4 regions of the Bacillus sp. FSL K6-6540 genome follow, and region 1 is predicted to be linked to each of the others. Evidence: riboswitches for the same ligand, from Rfam matches in the RefSeq annotation. Region 1 holds a riboswitch; each other region holds the start of a gene.
What was found. A riboswitch is a leader RNA that binds a small molecule or an ion and turns the genes downstream of it on or off. The one in region 1 is predicted to bind cyclic di-AMP.

Region 1 (3,466 bases):
AAGCTTCAGGCCAATGGTCCAGCTGCGGATCGTCATGGTGGCATGGTTAGGATCTCCTGGTGAAAACCTCTATTTAAATATGTATGTCTCCCTGCATGCCGTCATGATTTTTGCATATGAGTTAGATAGAGTCATTTTGGTTACCTTGCAAAGGGGGCGCGCGCATGGACGGAACCGAGCTTTACCGTAAAGTGATCCTGACGGTGTCCGGCAATAAACTCGTGAAATGGCTGTCGATCAAGTACGGCCGGAAATTGGCTGGCCGATTCATTGCCGGCGATACCTTGGATGAGGCGCTGGACGAAATCGAGAGGCTGAACGCGAAAGGCATTCTCGTTACGCTGGATCATTTGGGGGAGGGCATTACGACGCTGGATGAAGCGGCCGGGTACCGAGAGGAATATTTGAAGCTGGTGGAAGGGATTGGGAGGCGCGAAGTGCAATCGAACGTATCCTTGAAACCGACGCAGATGGGCATGGCCCTGGACCCCGAGAAGGCTTACGAAAACATCAGGTCGGTGGTAAGAAAGGCTAAAGAGCACCGCAACTTCGTTCGCCTGGACATGGAGGATTCGCCGTATACCCAGGCAACCATCGATATGACGCTCCGCCTTCATAAGGAGGGGCTGACCAATGTGGGGACCGTGATGCAGGCCTACTTGTTCCGTACGGAGGAGGACGTGAAGAATCTGTTAAGGGCCGGCGTTAATTTACGGCTAGTAAAGGGCGCGTACAAAGAGCCGGGAACCATCGCCTTTCAGCAGAAGCGGGAGGTCATTGACAACTACAAGAAATTGGTCAAAATGCATTTTGACCAAGGAGCCTACGTCGCGATTGCCTCGCATGACGACAACATCATCGACTGGGTGAAGGTATTTGCCGAGCAGAGCCGCATAGACAAACAGGACTATGAATTTCAGATGCTGTATGGACTGCGGATGAACGATCAAGCAGCGCTTGCGCAGGACGGCTACCGTATCCGGTGTTATATGCCCTATGGAACGATGTGGTACCCGTATTTCACCCGGAGGCTGGCAGAGAAGCCGGCCAACCTGATGATGGTGCTCAAAAATATGTTCAAGTGAGCGGGATCCGATTGCAGAACCCCGTCAAAATGCCTGATGAAATAAGTGGCTTTTTGACGGGGTTCTTCATGGTTTCAAAAAACATCAGGCTGCTTAGAAGTGCCCAATCCAAAGGAAACGGGGACAGTAGCTCTCTGTAGCTGCTGCCCCTAGAAATGATAATACCCCTCCGAGCAATTCATAAGGAAGGAGTGCTCCAGCGGCAGTCCGCCTAACCGCTCTCGGGTGATGTGCCGATGCAGGTTGATCTCCAGATCGGCGAGGGCTGATACAGCAAGTTGCATCCGTGCGGGTCCCCACTGCTGCTGCTTTCGGGCATAGCGAATGGCCTCAGTCACGGACATGCCTCTCAGCCTTGAGAAGACGGATGCCCAGCGGACCAGGTCCGAAAATTCTCTCGTGCTTGGCAGGGCATATTCGACATATCCTGCCGCGTCTTTGCAGCTGACTTTGAACAAGCCGCAGTTCCAGCCATGATCGCTCCATGGGATAAAGCGTTCGGCCGAGCCCCGGTCGAAACGAAATATCTCCATATGGCGGATAGTCTCTCCACCTAATGCAGGCACTGCGGTTTCGATGACGGGTGTAAGCGCTGCCTCGATGAGTTTCGTCATGATATGATCTACGCTCCTTTATAAGAATGTTATATGCACGGCAAATAGGCCTGGTGAGCAGAGAAACCCCGCTCTCCAGGCCTATTTATGGTTAGAGCCCCAATTCCGGCGGCCGCTATGCCAAAGCTTGGATGGTATTCTCTCTCAACAACGCGCCTACGAGGTTAGCTGACGGATTCGGACTGAGAGCACCCTACCACTGGGCCCTTCGATCCTAGGCGCAGCGGATTCACCCCATTCACCAATCGAAGACTGGTGACTTTGGTTCCCCCGTCTCCCGGTCTGTCGGGAGCTCGGCGTATAACGTGTTTCGAATAGATGGATGAATCATACGCCGGAGGAAACGAAAAGTAAATGACCGTATGGGACGAATAGATTCCGAAATGTGATGAAAACGGTAAAAGAAAACGCGTACAATCGGTCGTGTCATCTATTATCGTGGCAAAATCTCAGTATCTCGTTGGATTGCGATAAATAAGAGGAAACAAGAGAAATACATAGTATAGAGCAGTATTCGGAAGATAGAGACGAAATACAGCTTGGTTCCTGTTCGACATAACGCCAGATGTGTTTTTGCTCACATTTACATCCTGCAGGGCCGGACGTATGATACGAACTATGAATTGACGGTCACCAACGACCAAGGCATACGGACAGTCGTTCCATATAGATTTAAAGGCAGTGTGAGAGCTGCCCCTAAGCTCTTTATGGATCGATGGCGAAGGCACCATGGGCCTTGCTGAGATTTGAAGGTAGAGGCGACTCTCACCGCGTGAACCTCCTGTTGCTGTGCTGTTATGCCCAGTCTGGATGACAAGTCAATGGCTAATAGAATAACATGCTACTCGTTTTTAATTTTCGCTGAGTCCTTGAATGGAAAAGGAACGGGGGAACCAGTCGGGAGATGAACCTGATCTCTCTGGGGTGAATCCTGTAGACAAGATAACGGTCTATGGGTAGGGCGACTCTCACGCCCGAATCCGTCAGCTAACCTCGTAAGCGTATCGAGAGAGGCAACGATTGTCGTGGACTTGGGCCACGGTGTATTTCACCGTGGCCTGTAAGAAGCCTGCGGGAAGAGTTCTTCTCTTTCCGCAGGCTTCTTTGTTGTTGCCTTCTCTTTCTGACCTTAGGAGGAGAAACGAAGATGGAGAAACCACAGGAATTCATCCTGGTATCCGCGCCGAACAAGGCCGGGGAGGAATTCGTCCGCCAGCTGATTCACAAACGTGTTCCGTTTGCGGCCATAGCCAACAACCGGGCTGAGCAGCAGAGGCTGCGAGAACTGGGCTGCAGACCCATCATTTTGATTGATACAAGAGACGAGCAGACCTGGATCATTCCCGAGTTTCCCGTCAGCAAGGTGTTTCTGTTCGAAAGCAGCTTGAATCTGTGCTGCCGCTATTTACGGATCTGCCGGACATGGACCTCGGAGTCGATTTACGTGATCACCCATTCCGGCAATCCGCGCTTGATATACAAAGGGCTGGGTGCCGATGTGGTGCTTCATACGAATCATCATCAGGTGTCCTTTCTGATGGCATCCGTAATGAGCTAAGCGTTTGGACTGACGCCACAAGAGTTAGGGGAGGTTACATTCATGCAGGATTTAGTTATGGTGCTCATTTTGGGAGGAACCTACGGACTGCTCATGCTGTTTATGTCCTGGTGCGGGCGCGTGGTTTCGGAACCGGAGGCTGATCAGCCGTGATGATCATGTTGATATTCACGATTTTTATTTTTCTCTATTTGATTTATGCGCTGATT
Region 2 (3,466 bases), 5.9 Mb from region 1:
CGGCAGTATTTCAAACACATATTTCCAATCCCACATCCGCTACAGCCTCCCCGCGGTCAGTTTGCGCTCCAGCAGACGAACCGCCATCGAGACGAGCGTGGCGATGACAAAATACATGAAGAGCAGCAGCACCAGAATCTCGGTCGTCCAGGAGATGTAATTGTTGCGGAGCACCATCGCCTGATACGTCAAATCCGCCATCGTGATGAAATAAACGAGCGAAGTGGATTTGATGAGTTCCACAAGTTGATTCCCGAACGGGGGAAGCATTCGCAGGGACGCTTGGGGTAGTATAACGTTCCACAGCCTCTGCCAAGGCTTCATATTAAGCGCCACGGCAGCCTCCCACTGTCCTTTCGGAACGGCCAGCACCGCGCTGCGAACAATCTCGGAGCCGTATGCGCCGAAGTTAAGTCCGATCGCGAGAATCGCCGCCAGCATTTTCGGAAGCTCGATGCCGATGAACGGAAGGGCAAAATACAACCAGAAGAGCTGCACCAGCAAGGAGGTTCCCCGAAAGATTTCGACGTACACGGCCGTCGCCGTGCGGACGATCCAGAGCTTCGACAGCCGGCACAATCCGGCTGCAAAGGACATCGCGATAGCCAGGATGGCTGAAAAGAACGCGACGATAATCGTGATCTCTGCTCCTTTGAGCAGCGTCGGAAGAAAATCGATCCAAGAATTCGGCATACTATTCCCCGCAGAGCGCAGCCGCTGTCATCTCACCCGGGAGCTCTTCTTCCGTGAACCCGAACTCTTGCAAAATTTCCAGCAGCTCGCCCGACTCCTTCATCTTTTCAAGCTCGGCATTATAAGCCTCCTGGAACTCGGTATCCGCTTGGCGGAAAGCCGTAGCCCCGTAACCGCGAACGCTTTCGCCGTCGATGACCGGCTGCTCGAAATCAGCCACGCGTTCGATGCTGTCGTCGCTGGCTGAATCCAGCATCGCCTGCAGGGACGGCCCCGTCATGGTAATCGCCTGCACCCGATCGGCCTGGAGGGCGCTAATCGCCGAAGCCTGGTCAGGGACCTGTACGATCCGGTCCGCAGGAATGCCCGACTTCTCCATGTAGCCGATTTCGACCGCACCGGTCATGACGGCCACCTTGGCCTGCTCATTCTTGGCAATGTCCTCATAGCTTCCAAGTTCCATCGGATTCCCTTGCTTTACCGCAAGGGCTTCCCCGATGCTGTACTCCGGGTTCGCGAACAGGACGGCAGAGCATCGGTCCGGATTAATGAACATGCCTGCCGTGATCAGATCAAACCGATCGGCCTGCAATCCGGCGACCAGCGAACCGAATTCCGTTAGCTCCCCTCTCATCTCCTTGATGCCAAGACGCTCCAGAATAACGCGGGCAATCTCAACCGCTTCGCCCGTGAGCTCCCCATTGGCTTCTTTGTAGGCATACGGCTTCTCGTTCGCAAACCCTACGGTGATATATCCCTGCTCAATGGCTCGATCCAGCGTACTTCCTTTGTCGCCGCAAGCCGCGAGCAATACCACCATCATCACGGACAACACCAGCACAACCACTTTCTTCAAAACCTTCCACAACCTTTCGTAATAGCTTTTCACTTTCTTAAAAAAACGGCATGACGAAATTATCCGTGTTAGCACATGTGTTAACTTGGATATATAGACGTTCAGATACCCGTGCATGGGACGAGGCTTCAGGGAAGATGATTCATCCGCTTCCTTGCACGCTTTGACCCAATGCCGTCTGATCGATTCAATTCGTTCCACATTTGCAGACGTTACCCCTCCTCTGTAATTGAATGCAAAAAGACCACCAAACAGGGGATCTAGACATAGCTCCGCCAGCAGGGGGTCAAAAAATAGAGAAAAGGCCCCTATAGAGAATAAAGGGCCTTTTGTATGAACATCCATTATGTATGCAAGACCCATCCACTGCTGACGAGGTTAGCTGACGGACTCGGGTAAGATGGTACCCTACACTCGTGAATTCCAAGTGACTCGCCCCTGGTGAAACTGGTTCCCCCGCTTTCCGGAATATGTATGCCGGAAACTAAGCGTGTGTTCATGATAAAGGGAAGCTCAGGAAAAGTCAAACCCCTTTAACCGCTTTTTCTGGAAATTCAGAAGTAAAAACACCGTTTTTGCAACGAGGATATCGAGCCTTTTGAACACCTTATTTAAGGCTGTCCATACACCGGATTGGTCATGGAATCCATGCTCCATTTTCCGCTATATAGCAGGCATTTGACGGGTCTTGCGGAAATCGTTCATGCCATATATGTTTTATGCCATGAATGAGCCCCGGATCAGGAAGTCTGCCCGTATGAAATACGGGACCGAAAAAAAATTTTTGAAACACTCCATAATAAGTCTGATAACAACGCCTGGAATGACTTGAAAAAAAGCCCCGATGCTTAGCATCAGGGCTTTTCTCATCATACCGCGGTATAGCCGCCATCCACCAGCAGGCTCGTGCCCGTAATGAAGGAGGCATCTTCACTGGCGAGGAACAACACGGCTTTGGCCACTTCTTCCGGCTGTCCCAAACGGCCCATCGGATGAAGGCCGACCAGGTGCTGCGTGATCGCTTCCGTTCTTCCCTTGATCAGCGGCGTATCGATATATCCCGGACACACGGCATTGATTCGGATTCCTTTGGAGGCATAGTCTGCGCTGAGCGACTGGGTTAACAGCTTGACGCCTCCCTTGGCCGAAGCATAGGCGGTTACCCCTGCTTTTCCGACATGGCTATGGATCGAGCCGCAGTTTACGATTGCCCCTCCGGTTCCTTGGGACAGCATTTGCTGAATAACATATTTATCGCACAGGAAGACCCCTGTCAGATTAATATCAATCGTTCTCTGCCAGTTATCCATCGTTAACTGATCGGCAGGAGCATCATGGGCAATGCCTGCGTTGGCAAACAATACATCGACACGGCCAAAATGCTGCACCGTCTGATTCACCATATTCGTGACTTCCTGCTCTTGGGTTACATCCGTTTTGACGAACAGCGCTTCAAAGCCGGCTCCTCTCAATTCGTCGGAAACCGCTTGGCCCTGGTCGGAATAATCCGCGATAACGACCTTGGCTCCCTCTTTTGCAAAAAGTCTGACTGCCGCTTCGCCAATCCCGCTGGCGCCCCCCGTCACGATGACAACCTTGGAATCAAATTTCATGCGTTGATCACTCCTATGTTGTAAATTCATCAACCGGCTATCCATTCATGTAGAATAGGCAAATACCGACCATGATATTCCAATACCCCGTTTCCTAATGAATGACCAGCAACCTATCGAAGAAAAAGAATGTTCGCTAAAAATAGTCGCAAAGCAATAACCCTATTCAAGCTCAAGCCCTGTCAGACCGGACGCTCAATCGTAAACATCTCTCCCAGGGTCGAATAGATATTTCCTGCCATGCGGCTCACAGGTTTCAACTTCGATGCGTCAATCCGGCCATGCTCGTAGAGCTCCTCGGACA
Region 3 (3,466 bases), 490 kb from region 1:
TTCATAAAGGGCGGTACCATCTTTATTATCCGGAGGAGAAGGTGGGCCCGCTCCTGGGTCAAATGCCGGAGACGATAGCCGACGTTTTCAAACAACAGTATTAAATCAAGCAAAACAGGACAACCGTTAATCCCCTTGCATTCAACCAACTAATGGAAAATAGACGACATAGAAACGACAGGAAGGAGAGTGTGGATAGTATGCTGTTCGACACGCACACTCATATGGACGCTCCCCAATTCGACGAAGACCGGGAAGCTGCAATTCATCGGGCGCTTGAAGCCGGCGTTACGCGGATGATCAATATCGGATTTAACCGGGAGACGATCCCGACCACGATGAAGCTGGCTGAGACTTATGATTTTATATATGCAGCGGTAGGCTGGCATCCTGTAGATGCGATCACCATGGAGGATCAGGACCTGGATTGGATCGCCTCTTTATGCAGTCACGATAAAGTGGTGGCAATCGGGGAGATCGGCTTGGACTATCATTGGGATACGTCCCCCAAGGAAGTGCAGCACCGCGTGCTTCGGCGCCAGATCGGGCTTGCCCGGGAATTGAACATGCCCATTGTCATTCATAACCGGGATGCGCATGAAGATATCGTTAACATTTTGCGTGAGGAAAAAGCCTCTGAGGTCGGCGGTGTCATGCATTCCTTCTCCGGAAGCTGGGAAACGGCCAAAATGTGCCTGGATATGGGATTCCATATCTCGTTTGGGGGGCCGATAACGTTCAAGAATGCGAAGCAGCCCAAAGAGGTTTTGGCAAAGGTTCCGCTTGATCGATTATTGATCGAAACGGACGCGCCTTACCTGACACCTCATCCCTTCCGCGGGAAACGAAATGAGACCGCATATGTAAAATTGGTGGCGGAGGCGGCGGCCGAAATTAGAGGGTTGTCCTATGAGGAATTGGCCCAAATTACCACCAAAAATGCACTGGAACGATTTGGTATTTAACGAAAACAAGAGCAAAAGCCATGAAAAAGGGAGCATTTTCGATTAATTAAAGTTTTTTAATCAGAAAAGGCGTTGATATTACAATATTTTAACCTTTTACTTGAGAAAATGTGGTTGAATGTCGCTTTACAACCTGCATACAAACAGGATATCATCTTTTCAGTGATAAGAAGCTGCGATGTGCAGATCGCAGCCGAATATTTCATGAACCGTCTCGCTTAATCTCCGAAATTCTGGAGAACGGGGGAACCGATACTGCGGTGCATACTGGTCTGGATGCACGAAGCTGTATTTGATTTCTTTTTCGGGTCTTTGGGGTGAATTTGAAGGATCTCGCCATGAGCGGGCATCCGGATATAGGGCGTCTCTCTTACGTCCGAACCCGACAGCTAACTCCGTAAGCGAAATAAGAGGGGAAATCTCGTGCATACCATTTCCATGATTTCATTCATCAGGAAGCCACGTTAGAGCCTCTAGTACTCTTTCAATGGCTTCTTTTATTTTTGAATAATGGAGACGGGTCCATCATACTCTTGGTAAACAGGAGGTGATGGCAAATGGACGGAAGACGGGAATTGACGCAGGGTGTAGATAGATAGCAGGGCGCCCTGTGAGAAAAATTGCTATAGTCACGTCAAATGCATTCATGCGTTTACCTAGACGGCGGGACTATGAAGGAGGATGGAATAGTGGGCATTTTTCAACCTGAAGAAACCCATGAATCACAATCATCCAGCATGTCTTACGCATTGAGATGGAAGCATGACAATTTGCGTCAACTGATGTTGCTCGGCGCCATGGGTGCCGTTACGGTATCACTTCTCATATCGTTGGTTGTACATGACCAGGCAGGCAAGGAAGTTCAGCTTGTCGTCGACGGCCGGGTCACTACGGTGGAAACACGTGGATCGTTGCTGCAGGAATTGCTGGATGAGCAAGCGATCACGTTGAGTCCCCAAGATCAAATTTCGATGCCCCTGAACGGCGCAATCCGGGACGGAGACCGAATTATTATTGACAGAGCTATTCCAGTCAACGTTACGGTAGGCAGCAAAACCAAAACCATATTTACATCCCAGGATACAGTTGATCATGTACTCAAAGAGGCTGGCGTTACGATCCAGGGTGAAGATATAGTACAACCGTCGCAAGACACGAAGCTGACCAGCAATATGAATATCAATGTCGTTCGCGTCACGAAGCAGAAAGTTAAGGAAACGGAAGACCGCGAATTCCGCGTGATCAAGACGGCCGATCCATCGCTTGAAAAGGGCGATAACCGCGTCATTCAGCGGGGCGAGTCTGGTCTTATGGTGAACCATTACGAGAAGGTCTACCACAATGGCAAGCTGGTTTCCAAGACGAAGGTCTCCCAAGAAATCGAACGCAGAACGAAGGATAAAATCATTGCCGTAGGCACGAAAAAAGTGGAGAAGCCTGTTATCGTCCAGGCGGCAGCCACCGATGTAAAAGCTACACCAGCTAAATTGTCCGGCACGAAAAAAGTAACGACCGCCAAGGCTGTGGAGAACAACGTGGTTTCCCGCGCAGGCGTTGATTTTAAATACAAGAAGGTATTGAACAACGTGTCGATGACCGCGTATTCCGCCGAACAGCAAGGAATCGGTACGCGTACCGCATCCGGCACACGCGTTACGGAAGGTCGCACCATCGCCGTTGATCCTAATATCATCCCGATCGGATGGTGGGTTTACATCGAAGGCATCGGCTTCCGCCGTGCTGAAGATACGGGCGGCGCCATCAAAGGCAACAAAATCGATGTCTATTACGATTCGTTGAAATCGGCCATGAATTTCGGCCGGAAGAGCGGCCGCACCGTTTACGTGATCGGTCCGGTTAAACCTGAATTGAACTAGACGCATGAATTCCAATTTACTTTGCCATTCTAATGCTATACTATTTAGCTTATAATATATGATGATCAAGAAGAGGGAATATTTCCTCTTCTTTTGTTTTGTAAAGACCGGAGTAATCAAGGCTAAACGGGTTGAGCCTTAACGTTGTACAGGCCTGCTCTGCTTGGGAAGGAAGAGAACGAACGAATGATTAAAGAAGTGATTGTCGTGGAAGGCAGGGACGATACCGTTGCCATTAAACGGGCCGTAGAAGCCGACACGATCGAAACCGGCGGTTCAGCGATCAACAAGCAAATCCTGAAGCGCATAGCGCTTGCCCAGGAGCGCAGAGGCGTTATCATATTGACGGATCCTGACCATGCGGGTGAACGAATCCGCAAAATCGTGGATCAGGGCGTACCCGGCTGCAAGCACGCCTTCATTCCGGAAGCGGATGCTACAAGGAAAGGGGATATCGGCGTAGAGAATGCCTCGCCAGAGGCGATACGGCGCGCGCTGGAGCGGGTTCACACGTCTTTTGAGGGTGGAGAGAGCCTGATCAGTTTGGAGGATATGCTGGAGGCAGGATTATCGGCTCACCCGGAGGCTGCGGCAAGACGGATGGCGATGGGTAATCTGCTGGGC
Region 4 (3,466 bases), 410 kb from region 1:
CATACCTATGCCCAGAAATATCGGTTCAAGCACCCAACCACGTCTGATTTTCAGAAAGTCGTCGAGCAAGTAAGCAAAACATCCTGGCAATCGTATTTTGACCAATATGTATATGGAAGCCAAATGGCCGACGTCGCCATCGATGTGATCAAAACCAAAAATAAAGGCACGTCAGACCATCCGCGGTATGAATCCACGGTCAAGATTACGAGCAAGGACGGAGATATAACCGATGTGCCTATCGTGTTCGCCTTTGAAGACGGCAAAACGGTGGAGCGAACCTGGAGCGGCAAGGACGGAAAAGTTACGTACACCCTGGAGTACAGCACCCCGCTCGCCTGGGCCATGGTTGATCCGAAATACTCCATCGTTCTGGAGAATAGACACATCAATAACTATATGAAGGCAGGAATGGATCCGAAGGTGGTCACACGCTGGAATCTCAGTATTACCAAGCTTGTGGAGACGTTGTTCGGCAGCCTGTCATGGTGAGGGGGGAGCACATGAAAAGTTATGCAGGCCAAGGGTGGATCAGTGTTAAAGACCAATTATACGTCTCCATTCTGCTGTTCTTGTACCGCATGCTGTGGGGATATTGCCTGTACCGGCTTGTAAAATCGGCAGTCGTCCCCCTACTGATGCGGTATCCGGATTCTGCCCCTAACGAGCTTAGTCGCCTGTTATTCTTCTACGAGGGCGAGATGAGTCTATCGTTAAGCGGCACGGTCCATACCTATGGTTGGCTTCTGGCCGCTCTGCTCCTGATCCGGATGGTATGTACCCCGCTCATTCGGGCAGGCATCTTCTATAACCTCCACCAGGAGGCTAAGGGCGAGCGCGGATTATTCTTCTTCACCGGCATGCAGAAGCTATGGAAGCCCGTTACGGTATTTTATCTGATCGAACTTGTTCTTACCTTTGTGCCCGGATACTGGATTCTGCCCAAAATCCTTCCGATCCTGCTGAACGGGATCCATGAGCCGGTTATGCTGCTTCATGCGCTGCCTCATGCAGCCGGCTGGTTTCTGTACGCCTATCTGATTCGCCTGTTATTGCTCTATATGCAATTCGGCCGTACGGACAATTCCGGCATGATCAGCTCCGTTCTTGCGCTCTTCCGCCGACTGGGCACGGCTGTGCTGTTATCCCTTACCGTTGGCGGATCGGCCTGCGTCATTCTTTTGCTCCTGAGCTCGGCATCGCTCTTCTGGGCGGGATTGATCGGCTTGATTATTCAGCAAGCCTCTTATTTTCTAAATGGACTCTTCCAAATTTGGGTAATTTCCGCCCAATATCATTTGTGGCGGGATTCTTCTTCGCAGCATGCCTAATCGTTACATTTCGTTACCATCATATGATAAACAAGCTCGTAAATATGCTGTAATCGGAAGCGACACATTTCTCTCTCGGACTTGATTTTACAAAGAATAGAAGCTCATTTTTCCTCAATATTACATTTTCCGATGGCCAAGTTACAAAAAAACCTGATCCCGCATGACGGGGACAGGTTTTTTTGTATAAAAATGAGCTTTCCTCATTTGCCAAATTGTTAATACTCTGCTAAAATAACGAATATGTTAGTAACAACTTTGTCATCTTTACTGTAACTTTTTGCTGGAACTATGTAATTTCGTTAAGCATGTTGGAACGTCAGACGTCTATGAATGGGTTCATCAACATTTTAAGGAGCCGAATTCCCATGATTGGGAAGCGGGGGATCCGTTTTGGGTGAATTGATCTCGCAAGAGAGGGATCATAGGGGACCTTCAACCGAACCCTTAAGCTAACCTCGCAGGCAATGGAAGGAGCTTTTTGTTTTGAAAAAGAAGTTAACGGCCATTTCTCTAGGCCTGGCCCTCGCACTCACATTAGGGACCGGAAGCGCTTTCGCCGATTCCAAATTAAATACTGCAATCAAACCAGCCATTGGTGTCTCTTATAAAACAGGTGGAACCACAACGAATGGTTTTGACTGCTCCGGATTCACCAGCTATATCTACAAGAAACTTGGTCTTAGCCTGCCGCGCACGTCTGGAGCTCAATACAAAGTCGGTACGGCCGTAGCCAAGAGCAAGCTGAAAGCTGGCGATCTCGTGTTCTTCAACACATCCGGCAGAGGTGTATCTCATGTGGGTATTTATGTTGGGGGCGGCAAATTCGCTCATTCCTCATCCTCGCGCGGTGTCATCATCAGTCCGCTGAGCCAGAGCTATTACGCCAATCGATACGTAGGTGCTAAGCGAGTCATGAGTCAGTCTACGTACAAGTCTGTAGCTGTGAACTACAATTAATTACTGGAACTTCATTGATTTATCCTTTACAAGAAGCCCTGGGTGTATGAGATTGTGCCGATCTCATCCAGCGGCTTTTTCTTTTGTCTGCTCTGTGTATACCTTTATAACGTTTGGGACAACGAAAAAGTTCCCACTTTTCGAGAAAAAAAGAAAATTATTATGCGAATTCACTTCGCCCCCTCATGTCGTTGCATCTTCTACCCTTTATATACCCTCCTCTCCCTTCATTAAACACCCTAATGGAAAAATATTGATTTTATTTTCTGAGGACTACTACGAGCAGCGGTACGTAGGTGCCGAGCGCATCATGAGCAATGATCAGTATGAAAAGTCGACCGGAGAATCCTCCTAAGCTTCGATGTCTTATCCTCGTCCTGCCCATACATATCCGTTTGCCCGTCAAAGGAGACCTACTTCTCTTGGACGGGCTTTTTGATGCGGCTAGAATGTTTGAGAAATGGGGTATAATTTAATTTGTAATTATGACAGGGGGACTTTGCCAATGGATGCAGCACCGATTTCATTTCATACGGTGGTCATGCGTGAAGAGCACGCGAAAGAAATATGCGCCTGGACCTATCCTCCTCCCTATAACATTTACGGTTTTCTTCCCTGGGAGCAGATGAAGGGGCTTGAGATCGAGTTTGGGGATCCCGACATCCGCCGGGAGCAGTACATTTCGATTTTGGATGAACGGAAGACGCTATGGGGATTTGCCCAACTGTTTCCGATGCATGAGGTTACGCGAATCGGGCTGGGCATGCGGCCTGATTGGTGCGGGCGGGGAATGGGTAAACGGTTTATGCAGACGATTGTCCGGGAAGCGAGGCGGAGGCGGCCTGCCGATGAGATCGACCTGGAGGTAATGACCTGGAATGAACGTGCGATCCGCGCGTACGAAAAGGCGGGCTTTCATATCACCGATACGTATGAGCGCCTTACGCCGACGGGAAACGCCCTTTTCCACTGCATGGTGTATGAGCCTCCGGCAAATGAGGAATAGTAATCTTTGTCTATATGAAAAGGCACAATTTTGTGTACTTTTTATGAAGGTGCGCGGTATAGTTGCTTTTTTTGTCACAACTGGCTATGCTGTCTATGGATGTTGGTTTATAATGGAGACAAGTGCAAAAGTGCAGTATACATAGAAGGGACGATATGACGATGCAAAA

Region 2: linked by a shared signal. The riboswitch ahead of ehuB (ectoine/hydroxyectoine ABC transporter substrate-binding protein EhuB) and the one ahead of MHH82_RS02210 (hypothetical protein) in region 1 are both predicted to bind cyclic di-AMP.
Region 3: linked by a shared signal. The riboswitch ahead of MHH82_RS00140 (G5 domain-containing protein) and the one ahead of MHH82_RS02210 (hypothetical protein) in region 1 are both predicted to bind cyclic di-AMP.
Region 4: linked by a shared signal. The riboswitch ahead of MHH82_RS00490 (C40 family peptidase) and the one ahead of MHH82_RS02210 (hypothetical protein) in region 1 are both predicted to bind cyclic di-AMP.

Annotation. Positions count from the first base shown of each region.
Region 1 covers NZ_JBBOXH010000001.1:514,871-518,336, forward strand. The annotation lists gene MHH82_RS02205 (proline dehydrogenase family protein) at 165-1,085, shown strand; gene MHH82_RS02210 (hypothetical protein) at 1,235-1,699, opposite strand; cyclic di-AMP (ydaO/yuaA leader) riboswitch at 1,836-2,008, opposite strand; cyclic di-AMP (ydaO/yuaA leader) riboswitch at 2,549-2,717, shown strand; gene MHH82_RS02215 (hypothetical protein) at 2,847-3,257, shown strand; gene MHH82_RS41600 (potassium-transporting ATPase subunit F) at 3,416-3,466, shown strand, end outside.
Region 2 covers NZ_JBBOXH010000001.1:6,420,906-6,424,371, forward strand. The annotation lists gene ehuD (ectoine/hydroxyectoine ABC transporter permease subunit EhuD) at 1-36, opposite strand, end outside; gene ehuC (ectoine/hydroxyectoine ABC transporter permease subunit EhuC) at 40-693, opposite strand; gene ehuB (ectoine/hydroxyectoine ABC transporter substrate-binding protein EhuB) at 695-1,549, opposite strand; cyclic di-AMP (ydaO/yuaA leader) riboswitch at 1,904-2,050, opposite strand; gene MHH82_RS28960 (SDR family NAD(P)-dependent oxidoreductase) at 2,419-3,162, opposite strand; gene MHH82_RS28965 (flavin reductase family protein) at 3,345-3,466, opposite strand, start outside.
Region 3 covers NZ_JBBOXH010000001.1:28,499-31,964, forward strand. The annotation lists gene MHH82_RS00130 (HD domain-containing protein) at 1-104, shown strand, start outside; gene MHH82_RS00135 (TatD family hydrolase) at 201-965, shown strand; cyclic di-AMP (ydaO/yuaA leader) riboswitch at 1,171-1,385, shown strand; gene MHH82_RS00140 (G5 domain-containing protein) at 1,655-2,842, shown strand; gene rnmV (ribonuclease M5) at 3,029-3,466, shown strand, end outside.
Region 4 covers NZ_JBBOXH010000001.1:100,939-104,404, reverse strand. The annotation lists gene MHH82_RS00500 (M1 family metallopeptidase) at 1-492, shown strand, start outside; gene MHH82_RS00495 (hypothetical protein) at 504-1,331, shown strand; cyclic di-AMP (ydaO/yuaA leader) riboswitch at 1,678-1,813, shown strand; gene MHH82_RS00490 (C40 family peptidase) at 1,818-2,291, shown strand; gene MHH82_RS00485 (GNAT family N-acetyltransferase) at 2,797-3,297, shown strand; gene MHH82_RS00480 (c-type cytochrome) at 3,459-3,466, shown strand, end outside.